DNA from 4 places in the Streptomyces sp. NPDC091377 genome. Region 1 is predicted to be linked to each of the others. Evidence: riboswitches for the same ligand, from Rfam matches in the RefSeq annotation. Region 1 holds a riboswitch; each other region holds the start of a gene.

What was found. A riboswitch is a leader RNA that binds a small molecule or an ion and turns the genes downstream of it on or off. The one in region 1 is predicted to bind cyclic di-AMP.
Region 2: it holds a riboswitch for cyclic di-AMP, as region 1 does, so the genes downstream of both, ACIQNG_RS19015 (M23 family metallopeptidase) here and ACIQNG_RS00950 (transglycosylase SLT domain-containing protein) in region 1, are expected to answer to the same signal.
Region 3: it holds a riboswitch for cyclic di-AMP, as region 1 does, so the genes downstream of both, ACIQNG_RS01815 (NlpC/P60 family protein) here and ACIQNG_RS00950 (transglycosylase SLT domain-containing protein) in region 1, are expected to answer to the same signal.
Region 4: it holds a riboswitch for cyclic di-AMP, as region 1 does, so the genes downstream of both, ACIQNG_RS16420 (transglycosylase family protein) here and ACIQNG_RS00950 (transglycosylase SLT domain-containing protein) in region 1, are expected to answer to the same signal.

Annotation. Positions count from the first base shown of each region.
Region 1 is NZ_JBIVUE010000001.1:193,896-197,501, reverse strand. It holds gene ACIQNG_RS00955 (CocE/NonD family hydrolase) at 1-1,077, shown strand, start outside; cyclic di-AMP (ydaO/yuaA leader) riboswitch at 1,387-1,536, shown strand; gene ACIQNG_RS00950 (transglycosylase SLT domain-containing protein) at 1,599-2,048, shown strand; gene ACIQNG_RS00945 (HAD family hydrolase) at 2,155-2,979, opposite strand; gene fahA (fumarylacetoacetase) at 3,395-3,606, shown strand, end outside.
Region 2 is NZ_JBIVUE010000008.1:22,288-25,893, reverse strand. It holds gene ACIQNG_RS19020 (PP2C family protein-serine/threonine phosphatase) at 16-1,185, shown strand; cyclic di-AMP (ydaO/yuaA leader) riboswitch at 1,403-1,560, shown strand; gene ACIQNG_RS19015 (M23 family metallopeptidase) at 1,572-2,624, shown strand; gene ACIQNG_RS19010 (PrsW family intramembrane metalloprotease) at 2,733-3,606, opposite strand, start outside.
Region 3 is NZ_JBIVUE010000001.1:378,896-382,501, forward strand. It holds gene ACIQNG_RS01810 (tellurite resistance/C4-dicarboxylate transporter family protein) at 1-750, opposite strand, end outside; gene ACIQNG_RS01815 (NlpC/P60 family protein) at 899-2,116, opposite strand; cyclic di-AMP (ydaO/yuaA leader) riboswitch at 2,123-2,297, opposite strand; gene pcrA (DNA helicase PcrA) at 2,717-3,606, shown strand, end outside.
Region 4 is NZ_JBIVUE010000006.1:371,802-375,407, forward strand. It holds gene ACIQNG_RS16410 (cytochrome P450) at 1-132, shown strand, start outside; gene ACIQNG_RS16415 (transglycosylase family protein) at 426-1,733, shown strand; cyclic di-AMP (ydaO/yuaA leader) riboswitch at 1,936-2,131, shown strand; gene ACIQNG_RS16420 (transglycosylase family protein) at 2,135-2,854, shown strand; gene eno (phosphopyruvate hydratase) at 3,359-3,606, shown strand, end outside.

The DNA.
Region 1 (3,606 bases):
CCGCCGGACCAGCGGGAGGAGGACGCGCGGTCGGTCTGCTTCGACGTTCCGCTCGGGGCGGAGACCTGGGTACTGGGGCGAGCGCGCGTACGGCTGCGGCTGCGCCGCGAGGTGCCGCGCGGTCAGGTGGTCGCCCGGCTCTGCGACGTCGCCCCGGACGGCTCCTCAACCCTGGTGACCCGGGGCGCGTTCCGGCTCGGCGGCCGGCTCCACGCCCCCGAGGCGGAGGGCGGGGCCGTGCCGTGGACGCCGGGTGCGGCAGAGGAGGTCTCCTTCGACCTGGGCGCGGCCGGGTACGCGTTCCCGCCCGGCCACACCGTCCGGCTCGCCGTCTCCTCCGCGTACTGGCCCTGGTTCTGGCCCGCCCCCGGCTCCGAGGCCGGTTTCACCCTCGACCCGGAGGGAAGCGTCTTCGAACTGCCGGTCCGCCACCACGAAACCGGCATTTACCCACAAAACACCAACTGGACCGGGGCCGGGGGCGCCGACCAGGACCGCCCCACCGATCAAGCCACCCCGGACGACCGGCCGGACATCGGCTTCCCCGAGCCCGAGCAGGCCGAACCCCTCGGCGTCGCCACCCACGCCCCGCTGGACCCGCCCGACCCCGAGCGGCTGGTGGTGCGGGACCCGGCCGGGGACGAGTGGCGGCTCGACGTCACCCCCCGCGAGAACGGCACCCACGCGCACCCGGACGGCCTGGAGGTCACGGAGGAGACCCGGGAGTCGTACACGGTCCGCGACGGCGACGCGCGGTCCGCGCTCGTCCGCTCGGACCGGACGATCCGGCTCCACCGCCCCGAGACCGCCTGGGCCACGACCGTCCATACCCGATCGGAACTCCGACACACGGACCGCACGGCCTTCGCGGACGACCGCGCGAACCACGAAGAAGGCGACCTCTCGGACGGCCTCTCGGACGGCCTCTCGGACGGCCTCTCGGACGGCCTCTCGGGCGACCTCTTGGACGGCCTCTCGGGCGACCTCTTGGCGGTAAATGAGGTGATGTGCTCCGAGGGGGCCGAGGTGGTCTTCCACCACACATGGGAGCAGCGGATTCCATGGCCCGCTGATTAATAGGCACTTGGGTTCATTGCCCGTTTTGCCACTCTTGCGCACGCGCGTGACTTGGCTCACTTTCTCGCTTTCATGGAACCCCTCCGGCGATCCTCCTATCCGCCGCCCCTTTATCGGGAGTTGAACCTTTCCGGTAGCAAAGGATCATGCGCGGCATATCCCCGGATGAAGATCAAAAGTCGCCATTCTGTGACTCCGCCACTTGTTTCGGACATGGGCTTCGCATACGTTCCCGGCCAGTCGGGCGGACGCCTCATCCTGCCGCCGCCCGCACCCACCTAGACAAGATCCACGGCAGGAGCGGGGGACCCAGGTAAGTCGCCGCGCCGGACGTCGTACGAGGGCCAGACCCGACACGACACTCCGGACGGCTCGGGGTGAAGCCGCGCCCGTCAGGGCCGGCCGGGCACCTCCCAGCCCGAACCCGACAGCTCACCTCGCAGGCGCCGGAGAGGAACCCACCCATGTCCGTCCCCACGTCTGTCCCGCCGGCCGCGACGACCGCGCCCCGCCCCGCCCGGATGCGCCGCATCACCCGCAAGCTCGCCCTCGCCGGTACCGGCGCCGCCGTGCTCGCGCTTCCGCTCTTCGGCGCGACCAGCGCCTCCGCGGCCACCCCCGAGGTCGTCACGGCGGCCACCTCCGCCTACCCGAACACCCTTGACGGCTGGATCCGCCAGTCGCTCGACATCATGGCCCAGAACGGCATCCCCGGCAGCTACGACGGCATCCACCGCAATGTGCTGCGCGAGTCCTCCGGCAACCCGGCGGCCATCAACAACTGGGACTCCAACGCAGCCGCCGGCACCCCCTCCAAGGGCCTGCTCCAGGTGATCGACCCGACCTTCGCCGCGTACCACGTGCAGGGCACCGCCTACGACCCGTACGACCCGATCGCCAACATCGTCGCCGCCTGCAACTACGCGGCCGACCGCTACGGCTCGATCGACAACGTCTTCGGCGCGTACTGACAGAACCGCACGACCCGGCGGCTCCTTTGCGGGTTGGGGCCCGCAAAGGAGAATGACCTCCCTGTTCCCCCGAGGGATCTCTCGTCCCCCAAGGGATCTCTCTCCCTCAAGGGAAGAGGCGTTCGAGGACGACGGCGATGCCGTCGTCCTCGTTCGACATGGTGATCTCGTCGGCCACCGCCTTGAGTTCGGGGTGCGCGTTGGCCATCGCCACCCCGTGACCGGCCCAGACGAACATCGGGATGTCGTTCGGCATGTCCCCGAACGCGATGGTGTCCTCGGGCCGCGCCCCCAGCCGCCGGGCCGCCAGCGCCAGCCCGGTCGCCTTGGTCACCCCGCATGGCTGGAGTTCGACCGTCCCCGGCCCCGACATCGTGACCGTGGCGAGCGAACCGACCACCGCGCGGGCCACCGAGGCCAACTCGTCGTCGGACAGCTCGGGGTGGCGCAGCAGCACCTTGCTGATCGGTTCGGCCCACAGCTCGTCGCGCCGCCCGACCCGCACGGCCGGCAGTGTCGGGTGCGGCATCAGATAGCCGGGCTCGATGAGGGTGAGCCCCTCCACCCCGTCCTGGTCGACCGCCGCGTACACCTCCCCCACCTCGGCCTCGATCTTGCCGAGCGCGGTCTCGGCCAGCTCCCGGTCCAGGGTGACCGACCACACCATCCGGTCCGCGCCGGCGTCGTAGAGCTGTGCGCCCTGTCCGCACACCGCGAGCCCCGTGCTGCCGAGCTGCTCCAGGAGCGGGCGCACCCGGGGGGCCGGCCGGCCGGTGACCACGAGATGCCGGGCACCGGCGTCGGCGCTCCGCGCGAGCGCGGCCCGCGAGCGGTCGGAAAAGGTGTCGTCGCCGCGCAGCAGGGTCCCGTCGAGGTCGGTGGCGACGAGTGCGTACGTGGTGCGCGCGGCATATGCGGTGGGTGCGGCCATGATCAGAGAATACGGACATCACGCGTCACCGACCCGGCCCGAACCGGACGTCGGACAGGTTCTCCCCCGTCCCGCCCGCCCCCGCCAACTCCCCTGTACCATGCGGCCTTTCACTCCGCACGCCCTCGATCGCCACGTTGAAAACGGTTCAGCTTTTCACTCCCACGTGGTCGGGCTCGCGGTCGGCCGGGACACCCCGCGCGCACGGGGACCAGGCACTCATCCGCTCCGGGACACGTAACGTGTGGCGCGGTCACACGGCTGGTGCGGGGTTGGTCCCGTGGTACGACACACCACAGCCCACTCCACAGCCCACTCCACAGCCCACTCCACAGCGCACTCCACAGTCCACTCCACGGACCACCCCGCGAACGGCACCCGGCACCCGGCACACACGAGAGCGAGGCAGAACCGTATGTCCCCCTTCGAAGTCCCCGAGGGCGACCCCTTCGGCCCGCACCATCTCCCGTACGGCGTCTTCTCCCCGGCCGGTTCACCGGAGCGGACCGTGGGCGTCCGGCTCGGCGACCGGGTCCTGGACGCCGGTGCCGCGGCGGCGGCCCTCGGCTCCCCGTACCACGCGCTGCTCGCCCGCCCCACCCTCGGCCCGCTGCTCGCGGCCGGCCG
Region 2 (3,606 bases), on a different contig from region 1:
CGCGGGAGACACGTGGTGCGGCCGGGTGACGGGCAGGGCGAGGGGCCGCACACCGGGGCCCCCACCCGTCGTATCTCCTACACCCGCCGCTACGTCCGGCTGGTGCCCGCGCTGCTGATCGCCGGTGGGCTGGTCTACGAGCTGCTCATGCCCAACCAGTTCACCGCCGTGCCGTTCTTCACGGCCGCTCCGCTGGTCGCGGCCCCGCTCTTCGGGCGGCGCTACACCTTGGTCACCGGATGCGTGGCCGTGGCGGTCGTCCTCCTGGTGCATCTCCTGCTCGACTCGTACTACGGCGCGGAGGCCCTCACCGAGACCATCACGGTCGTGACGGTCGCCGGACTCGCCCTGCTGATCAACATGGTCGCCCGCCGCAGCGACGAGCGGCTCGCCACGGCCCGGGAGATCGCCGAGGCGGCCCAGCGCGCGGTGCTGCCCGAGCCGGACGAGCGGATCGGCGGTTTCGAGATCGCGGCCCGCTACGAGGCGGCGCAGGCGGGCGCGTTCGTCGGCGGCGACCTGTACGCCGTACAGGACACTCCGCACGGGGTGCGGCTGGTGGTCGGGGACGTGCGGGGCAAGGGCATGGGTGCGATCGGGGCCGTCGCCGTGGTGATCGGCGGGTTCCGGGAGGCCGCGGAGCAGGAGGCGACGCTGGAGGCGGTGGCGGAGCGGCTGGAGCGGGCGCTGGCGCGCGAGGGCACCCGGCGGGACGGGCTCGACGCGTTCGAGGGGTTCACCACCGCCGTGCTGGCCGAGATCCCGCACGGGAGCGGCGTCGTACGGGTGGTGAACCGGGGGCATCCGGAGCCGCTGCTGCTGCACGCGGACGGCACGGTGCGGACCCTGTCGTCCGTCGAACCCGCGCTGCCGCTCGGGATGGGGGAGCTGGGCAGCTGGCCGGACCGGGCGCAGGAGGCGGAGTTCCCGGGCGGGGCCACGCTGCTGCTGTTCACCGACGGGCTGTCGGAGGCGCGCGACGGACACGGCGTCTTCTTCGAGCCGGAGATGCGGCTCCTGGGGCGGACCTTCACCGGGCCGGACGCCCTGCTGACCGCGCTGGCGGAGGAGGTGCGGCAGCACACCGGGGGCGGGATGACGGACGACATGGCGCTGCTCGCGGTGCGTCGGCCGGCCGACGCGTCCGAGGGGCTCCCGGCTTCGTCACAGCGGGTAAGCGAATGACCCCCCTCCGCATAACATCTGCGTTACCATCGCCATTTTGATGTGTAGCGGGACCGTCAAATCTGGGGGTCAAGTAGCCCGATTTCAACCGCTCATGACCCTTACGTCCGGCGTAAGAGCGGGAAGGATCAAGAGGAACCGCTTGGAAATCACCCCTGGGTTCTATTAACGTCCGATAACGCAGCGCGGTCGTACCAGCCGTCACCAGAGTCGGCTCCGCGCGCGAGCGCCGAATCCCGCGAGGGAACCGGGGAACCACCAACTTGGGGTGAATCGGGCGTCGTCCGCCATGCACGCATGGTCGGTTTACGCGCGTAGGAGACCTTCCTGCTCCGAACCCGTCAGCTAACCCGGTAGGCGAGAGGGAAGGAAAGGAGTACGCCTACGTGGCGTCCAACCGGCCTGCTCCTGTGGCCTCGTTCGTCCCCGCCCAGCGCACCGACGACACCGGCACCGTCGTCTACGGCGGCCCCCGCACCGACGAGGGCCCGTGGGAGGAATGGAACCCGACCGCGGAGACCGTTCGCCCGGTCCGCGGCCGGCACCGGGTCGCCAAGCAGCGCGGCGGTCTCGCCCGCAGTTCCACCGTGCTCGGCGTGGGTGTCATAGCCGCCGTCGGCGCCGGTGGCATGGCGACCGCCCAGACCGGCAAGCCGCCGGTCTCCCTGTCCATGCCCGACCTGGGCTCGGTCTCCTTCGGCTCCGACGACACCGAACCGGAGCCCGTCGACCCGACCGACGCCGCCCCGCTCAGCGGCCTCGGCACGGCCACGCCCGACTCCGGGCAGGCTTCCGCCGACGCCGGGGAGGCGCTGCGCGCCCGGATCATGGCGCAGGCCGAGAACCAGCAGCAGCAGATCGAGGAGCAGGCCGCCAAGGACGCCCAGGCCGCCGCCGAGAAGGCCGCCGCCGACAAGGCGGCCGAGGCGGAGAAGGAGGCCAAGGCCCAGGCCGCCGCCGAGAAGAAGAAGGCCGAGAAGAAGGCCGAGGCGGAGGCCCGCAAGAAGGCCGAGGCCGAGCGACTGGCCAAGCTGGCCAAGCAGTTCGCGCTGCCGACCTCCTCGTACACCCTCACCTCGACCTACGGCCAGGCCGGTTCGCTGTGGTCCTCCGGCTACCACACCGGTCTCGACTTCGCCGCCCCCACCGGCACGCTGCTCAAGGCCGTGCACACCGGCACCATCACCCAGGCCGGCTGGGACGGTTCGTACGGCTACAAGACCGTGCTCACCCTGGAGGACGGCACCGAGATCTGGTACGCCCACCAGTCCTCGATCAGTGTCAGCGTCGGCCAGAAGGTCACCACCGGCGAGGTCATCGGCCGCGTCGGCGCCACCGGCAATGTCACCGGAGCCCACCTCCACATGGAGGTCCACACCGGTTCCGGCGGCGCCCTCGACCCGCTGTCCTGGCTGCGCGGCAAGGGCCTCAACCCCTGATGCCGTGAGCCTCCGCTCCCAGAGCCTCCGCTGATGCCCCGATCCCTGGACACCTGCTGAGCCTCTGGCCCCCCGAACCCCGGCAGCCCTGACGACAACCCCCCGGCGTCAGGGCTGCCGGTCTGTCGTGGGCCGGGGATGTAGCGGATGCGACGGATGCGACGGATATAGCAGATGTGGCGGATGCGACGGATGCGACGGGTTCGGTGCGGGGCCGCCGTGAGGGTGGTGCGGGTGCGGGTGCGGGTGCGGGTGCGGGTGCGGGTGCGGGGGCCAGGCGCCCGCGCCGTACGGCTGCCAGGGCTGCCAGGGCTGCCAGGGTGGCCACGGCTGCCAGGGCGGGGCGGGGACCGGGGGCGGTGGGGCGATGGTGCGGGCCGCCTGTTCGAGGGCGGGGCGGGCGGTCTCGCGGCGCTGCCACAGCGCGTCCAGCAACTCCCGTTCGCGCCGGACGAAGTCGGCGCCCGCCCGGCCGCGGCTGCCCCGGCGCCGTAGCACCGCGAGGGAGGTGGCGTACGACTCGTACGCGGCCACCGCGCGGGCGGCCGGTCGGCCCAGGTGCCGGCCCGCGTCCCGCCGGGCCAGTCGGCGGGCCCGCATCGAGCCCAGCGCGAACGGTTCGGCGGGGGAGAACCAGCCCGTGGCGACATACGCGGGCAGTTCCTCCCGCACCACCCGCAGCTCGTGCTGCCGGGCCCAGATCACCAGCCAGGTCAGCAGCCCGAACACGGGCACCATGAACCCGGCGTAGACCGCGAGGAAGCCGTGGTCGCCGAAGCCGGCCGAGCCGTTCCAGAAGGCGTGCACCCCCATCGCCAGCAGCAGCCCGGCCAGCGGCAGCAGGGCCTTGCGCAGGGGTCGGCCCGGTCCGGTGGCCGCCGCGACACCGAAGCCGATGCCGGTCAGCACGGTGAACAGGGGGTGCGCGAACGGCGACATGATCACACGGACGAAGAAGGTGGCGACCGTGACGGAGGCGACG
Region 3 (3,606 bases), 180 kb from region 1:
GACGAGGAGTACGGCGTACCAGGCCAGGGCGAGTGTGAGCACGGCGGTGGTGGTGTCGCGCAGGACGCCCTGGCCGTCGGAGTTCCAGAGGTAGAGGGACGGGCTGTCGGCCAGGACCAGCTGGGACCCGGCCAGTGCCGAGATCGCGAGCCCACCGCCCGCCATCCAGTGGTCGCCCGGCCCCCGCCACACCTGGCGGTAGTCGAAACGGGTCAGGGCGAAGGCGTAGAGGACGAGCCCGAGCCAGAACATCACCATCGCGGCGTGCGCGAGCCAGGCGGACCCCTCCGCCGCCGCGAGCGTGGCACCCAGCACCGCGAGGCCCTCGGTGGCCACACAGCCCAGGAACACCGAGCCCGGCATGTCCGCCCGCCACTGCGCCGCGGCCTGCACGATCAGTACCGGCCACAGCAGCGCGGCCAGCGCCAGCAGGGCCTCGGCGAGGTGCTGCCAGCCGAGCAGGGAGAGCCGGGTACCGAGTACGCCGGTCGCGGCGACGGCGGTGAGCGCGGCGGGCGTCCCGGCGTCCCGCAGCCACCCCGGGCGGTCCCGCAGCAGCCGCGCGGCGAAGTCCGCCGCCAGCGCGATCCACAGGACCCCGGCCACCACCAGCAGGATCCTGGACAGCACCTCGTACCCGGTCAGACGCAGCCCGATCGACACGATGCCGGTCGCCATCACGGCGGCCCCGGCCGCGGGCGGACGCCGCGCCCACCAGGCGCGCGGGGAAGGGGTGGGGGTGCCGGACATGGGCCGATGGTAGGGAGCGCGGAGGCGGGGAGGGCGGGGGCGCGCACGGGCGCCCCCGCAATTCCACGCGGGCGCGCGACGCCGTCGCTGCCATGGCGCTGACCGTCTGCGGCGGTCCCGTGTGGTTTCTACGCCGGGCGTACGGTTCCTACGCCGGGCGTACCACGCTGTGGATCGAGGACTCGCCGTCGTAGAAGATCGACTCCTCCCGTACGTACGCCCCCGGCTTCGGGGCGTGGATCATCTTGCCGTTGCCGATGTAGAGGCCGACGTGGGTGAGGTCGTCGTAGAAGAACACCAGGTCGCCGGGGCGGGCGGCGGAGACGGGGACCGTGGTGCCGGCGTCGACCTGGTCGTAGGTGGTGCGTGGGAGGTCCACGTCGGCGGCCTTCCAGGCGGCCTGGGTGAGGCCGGAGCAGTCGTAGGAGCCGGGGCCGGTGGCGCCCCAGACGTACGGCTTGCCCGTCTGCGCGCGGGCGAACCCGATCGCCTTCTCCGCCTTGGCGGCGTACGAGGCATCGGGAGCAGGGGCGGGGGCGGGGGTCTGGGTGTCGGGGACGGGGGCCGGGCCGCCGCCGGTCGATCCCGACGGCGGGTCCGTGTCGCTCCGCTCCTCCTGGCGCCGCTCTTCCTGGCGGCGCTCCTCTTGGCGGCGTTCTTCCTCCGCCTGCTGCCGGGCCAGTTCCGCGGCCTTGCGCTCGGCCTCCTCCTGCTTCTTCCTCTCGATCTCCGCGAGGCGGGCCTTCTCCTCGGCGGTGAGCCGCGACAGCAGTTCGCGCGCGTCGGAGAGTTTCGTCCGGACCGTCGCCTTGGCCGTCCTGAGATCGCCCTGCGTCTCGGTGAGCGACGCCAGGCTCTCGCTCGCCTCCCGGCGCTTCTCCATGGTCGCGGACTGCTGGGTGAAGTAGTCGTCCACCGCGCTCTTCTGGCGCTCGGTGAGCCGGCCCATGAGCTGGGTCCGGTCGAAGTAGTCCTGCGGGGTGTCCGCGAGCAGGAAGGTCGCGGTGTCGGGGGCGGCGGCCCCGGTGCGGTACTGGGCGGCGGCGTGCGAACCCAGTTCCTCGCGGGCGTCGTTCAGCTTCTGCATGCGCCGGGCGACGTCGTCCAGCAGGGTGTCGACGCGGGTGCGCTGCTTGGCGGTCTTCTCCTTGGCCGCGTTGTACTTCTCCGTCGCCGACTCGGCCTGCCGGTAGAGGTCGTCGACCTTCTTCTCGATCTCCTCCAGGCTCGGCTTGTCGTCCGTGGGGGCGGCGGTGGCGGTCTGGGAGAGCAGGGCGACGGAGGTGAGGGCGGCGGTGGCCAGGACGGGGGTCCGTACACCGGCCACGCGCGGGGCCGAGGGGGACGACTTGCGGTGCGACGCCAAGGAGGCGACTCCTTCCATGGGCCGCCTACCGGGTGAGCTGTCGGGTTCGGGCGGACGGTTCGGAAGGGTTGCCCTACGGTCCCCTCCGCGCGGGAGGTGCGGACCGATTCACCCCGGAGGTTCGGTGGGTCCCCGGCTCCGGTCGCCCACGAGGGCGCGCCGGACTCGGCGGTGGCCGGACGGCCCGGCGGGGTTCGCCGGAGGGGGCCGGTCGGCCTGCCCGGCACGCTAGCCAACTCGTGTGGCACCTGTGAAGGTTGGTGGGTGATATGCCCGATACATTTTCGTGACCTTTCGGTGAGGGGTACGGGGTGTCACGGACGGTGACGGGCTGGGCTGGGCTGGTGTGTGCGGGGCGTTCCGAGTGGCCCGCGACTGCCCGCGCCTGCCCGAGCGGCCCCAGCGCCACCAGCGGCCCCAGCGCCACCAGCGGCCCCGGCGGCCCCAGCGCCACCAGCGGCCCTGGCGGCCCCGGAGCCCCCAGCGGCCCCAGCGGCCCCAGTGGCCCCAGCGCCCCGAGTGGCCCGAGTGCGCCCTTCCGCGCGGGATCTTCGGGAGGCGGCCCGGGTTGTCAGTGGGGCGGCCTAGACTCGGAGAGCGATGAGCAGCCTCTTTGACGACAGCTTCCTGGCGAACCTCCAGGCCCCCCGTGGGCATGAGGAGGAACCTCCGCCTCCGCCCGAGGACGAACACGTACCGGAGCCGGTTCCGGACGATCTGTTCGGCGGAAAGTTCGACACGCCCCCGCCCCGGGACGGGTACTACCGCGACGGAGCCCCGCGCCCCGCCCTCGACCCGGCGGCCCTCCTGGAGGGGCTGAACGAGAACCAGCGCGCGGCGGTGGCCCACTCCGGCACCCCCCTGCTCATCGTGGCCGGTGCCGGCTCCGGCAAGACCCGGGTGCTCACCCACCGCATCGCCTATCTGCTCGCCGAGCGGAGCGTCCACCCCGGCCAGATCCTCGCGATCACCTTCACCAACAAGGCCGCGGGCGAGATGAAGGAGCGCGTGGAGCAGCTCGTCGGCCCGCGCGCGAACGCGATGTGGGTGATGACGTTCCACAGCGCCTGCGTACGGATCCTGCGGCGGGAGTCCAAGCGGCTCGGGTTCACGTCCTCGTTCTCGATCTACGACGCGGCCGACTCCAAGCGGCTGATGGCCCTGGTCTGCCGTGACCTGGATCTCGACCCCAAGCGCTATCCGCCCAAGTCCTTCAGCGCCAAGATCAGCAATCTGAAGAACGAGCTGATCGACGAGGAGGACTTCGCCGCCCAGGCCACGGACGGTTTTGAGAAGACCCTGGCCCAGGCGTACGCGCTGTACCAGTCGCGGCTGCGTGAGGCGAACGCGCTCGACTTCGACGACCTGATCATGACCACGGTCAACCTGCTGCGCGCGTTCCCCGATGTCGCCGAGCACTACCGCCGCCGCTTCCGCCACGTCCTGGTGGACGAGTACCAGGACACCAACCACGCCCAGTACGCGCTGGT
Region 4 (3,606 bases), on a different contig from region 1:
CGACTCCCGGACCTCCGCCTGGGGGCCGATCCGGCCGAACTGCGCTGGCGGGGCGGTTTGATCATGCGAGGGCTGAGGACGCTGCCGGTGCGGTTCACCCCCGAAGCCGCCCGGCCGCATCGCCGCCCCTGAGGGGCAGTTACCAACCTCACACGGCGGACCGTCAGCCCTCCTCGAACAGTGGCCGGATTGCGCCCCTCACGCCCCATTTCCACCCCCACCTCTGACGGAAAGTCACCCCACAGCCCCTTCTCATCCACAGACGGTCACTCACAACATGACACGCCCTCACTTTTGTGATCTCCACGTGATCTGCGCGGCATTTACTTGTGACAAGTCAACGATTCCGGCTACCTTCACCCCTCAGCGCGACGCAGCGCATCACGCGCCGCGCGGCTCACCGTTGTCTCGCGAAAGGCCCCCGCATGCTCTCCGGGAACGGTCGTCACCGTCGCCCCCGCCAGGCTCCGGCGCTGCTCGTCGCGGCCGGGGTCACCGGCTCAGCCATCGCCATCCCCCTGCTCGGTGCCGGGGGTGCGAGCGCCGCCGGCGGGACCACGTGGGACGCGGTCGCCGAGTGTGAGAGCGGTGGCGCGTGGAGCGCGGACCTGGGCAACGGCCGCTACGGCGGACTCCAGGTGACGCAGGAGGCGTGGGAGACGTACGGCGGTCTGGAGTACGCGGGGAGCGCGGATCAGGCCAGCCGTTCGCAGCAGATCGCCGTGGCCGAGAGGATCCTCGCCGACCAGGGCGTCGGCGCCTGGTCCACCTGCGGGCTGCTCCATGGGCTCGGGGACGACGAGAACCCCGCCGGTGTCGACACCGGCCTGGCGGGCGACGCCACGCCGGGGTCCTCCGGCAAGGAGAGCGACGGTTCCGGTGGCACCGGCGGGTTGACCGACTCGTCCAAGTCGACGGGGTCGTCCGGTAAGGATGATTCGTCCGGCGGATCCGAGGGGACCGACGGCAACGGCGACTCCGGAGCCTCCGGGGACTCAGCACCCACCTCGCCCACCTCGCCTTCCTCGCCCCCCTCCGGCAGCCCGTCCGAAGACCCGTCAGGGCCCTCGCAGGGCTCCTCCTCGCCCTCGAACGGCGACCCGTCGGGCGGGGCGGGCGACGGCTCCGCCGGTTCGTCCCCCTCGGAGTCGCCCACCGAACCCGCCGCCGACCCCTCCACCCCGGCCCACGGCGAGGAAGTGGGCGATCCTCGACAGAGCCTCGGCGCCTCGCACCTCGTGGACACCAGCGCCCTCCCCGGCACAGGCCGCCACCGCGGCCCCAGCGCCGACGAGAGCGCGGACAGGGGCACCGGCAAGGGGGCGGGCAAGGACGCCGCCGACGCGAGTGACGCCAAGGGCGTGGACGACGGCCAGAAGAGCGACAAGGCCGACCCCTCCGGGTCCTCGGGGCCCTCCGGGTCGTCCGAGCAGTCCTCCGAGCCGTCCGCCGGGTCCGCCGGGTCCGCCGAGTCCTCTCGGCCCGCCGACCGGCAGACCTCGCGGGGCGGTGAGGCCGCGCGAGGCACGCTCGACTCGCTCGACGGCGACTCGTACACCGTCCGCCCCGGGGACACGCTGACGTCCATCGCCGACTCCCTTGACGTCGACGGTGGATGGCGGGCGCTCTACCGGGTGAACGAGCAGGTGCTCGACGGCGACCCCCACCACATCGTCCCCGGTCAGACCCTGACTCTCGGCGATGTGGCGGACGGCGACCAGGGTGACGAGTAGGGACAAGTGGGGCAGGGGTGGCGGGAGTTCACGTCACGGTTCGCGCTGAATGTCCGGTTTGGTGAAAGTGTGGGATGCGTCTCAGAAGCCCTGATCCTCTTTGAAATTCGGCGAATCGCGTGTCTACGGTCATGACCGCTCGCAAGCAGTGAGCCCCGATGGCCGCCACGCCGAATCCTGCCGGTGGCCGAGCGGGAAATTCGTCGCGCAAGCGCCGTAGGCAGGAGCGGGGGAACCAAGGTAAGTGCCGTATCCGGCAGTTGAGGAGACTCGACGCCGGGGGCGGCTTGGGGTGAAGCCATGTCGTACGAGGCGAAAAGCCGCGTACAGGACATGGCCGGGCAACTCAACCGGCCCGAACCCGACAGCTCACCTCGTAGGCGTCGGTGAGGGGATCCTTCATGCTGTTTTCCGGCAAGGGCAAGCACCGCCGTCCGTCCAAGGCCACCCGTGTCGTCACACTCGCCGGTGTCACCGGCGCCGCTGTCGCCGCCCCGCTCATGGCGGCCGGCAACGCCTCCGCCGCCACCGCGTCCGAGTGGGACGCCGTCGCCCAGTGCGAGTCCGGTGGCAACTGGTCCATCAACACCGGAAACGGCTACTACGGCGGTCTCCAGTTCTCCGCCTCGACCTGGGCCGGCTACGGCGGCACGAAGTACGCGGCCACCGCCGACCAGGCCAGCAAGGCGCAGCAGATCGAGATAGCCGAGAAGGTCCTCGCCGGTCAGGGCAAGGGCGCCTGGCCGTCGTGTGGCGTGGGCCTGTCCAACACCCCGTACGCCGGTGGCGGCTCCACCACCCCGAGCGCCCCGGCCACCCCCGCGCAGCCGTCGCAGCCGTCCCAGAGCGACAGCGGAAGCGACGAGCGCTCCTCCGAGGAGCAGAGCGCCTCCCGTTCGCAGGAGCGCGAGGCCACGCCGAAGGAGACCGTCACCACCCCGACCGGCCAGAAGGTCGAGAAGGGCGACGGCGAGTACAAGGTCGTCACCGGCGACACGCTCAGCTCCATCGCCGCCGACCACGACGTCGCGGGCGGCTGGCAGAAGCTCTTCGAGCAGAACAAGGACATCGTGGACGACGCCGACCTGATCTTCCCGGGTCAGCAGCTCCACCTGAAGTAGGCCATCGGGAAGGGGGTCATCGGGCCCGCCCGGCCCGTGCGCATGGCTCCCCCGAGCCGCCGCTCAGCGTCCCCACAGCCTCGCCCCCCACCTGAGGCACCCCCTCATCCCATGAGGTACGTCCTCATTGAGGCCCCGTGCGGTTCCCCCGACCTCACGGGCCCCCCGCCCCGGTGCGTGAATCCCCCGTACGCACCGGGGCGGGGCTTTTCACGTACAGATGTGAACACCGACCTCCTGGCCCCCCTGCTGTGAACCGGTTTCCTCACCACCCCGGTGTGAACCGACCGAACGCGGGACCCGTCCCCCCTCCCCCCCCCGCCAGAATTGGCGCGAGAACCTCTTTGTTCCGTTCGGAAACATTTTACGATCGGTTCCGTCCACAGGGTGGGAGACCGGCTGGCCGATCCCCCGGAGCCGGTTAGGCTCATCTCGCAGAGCCGCTGCGGTCACGCCGGGCCCTGCCCCACCGCGTCACATTCACGCGTCACATTCACGAAGGAGATGCTCGTGCCGTCCATCGACGTCGTCGTAGCCCGGGAAATCCTGGACTCCCGAGGCAACCCCACGGTCGAGGTCGAGGTCGGCCTCGACGACGGCAGCACGGGTCGTGCCGCCGTGCCCTCCGGCGCCTCCACCGGCGCCTTCGAAGCCATCGAACTGCGGGACGGCGACCCCAACCGCTACCAGGGCAAGGGCGTCGAGAAGGCGGTCCTCGCCGTCATCGAGCAGATCGGCCCCGAGCTGGTCGG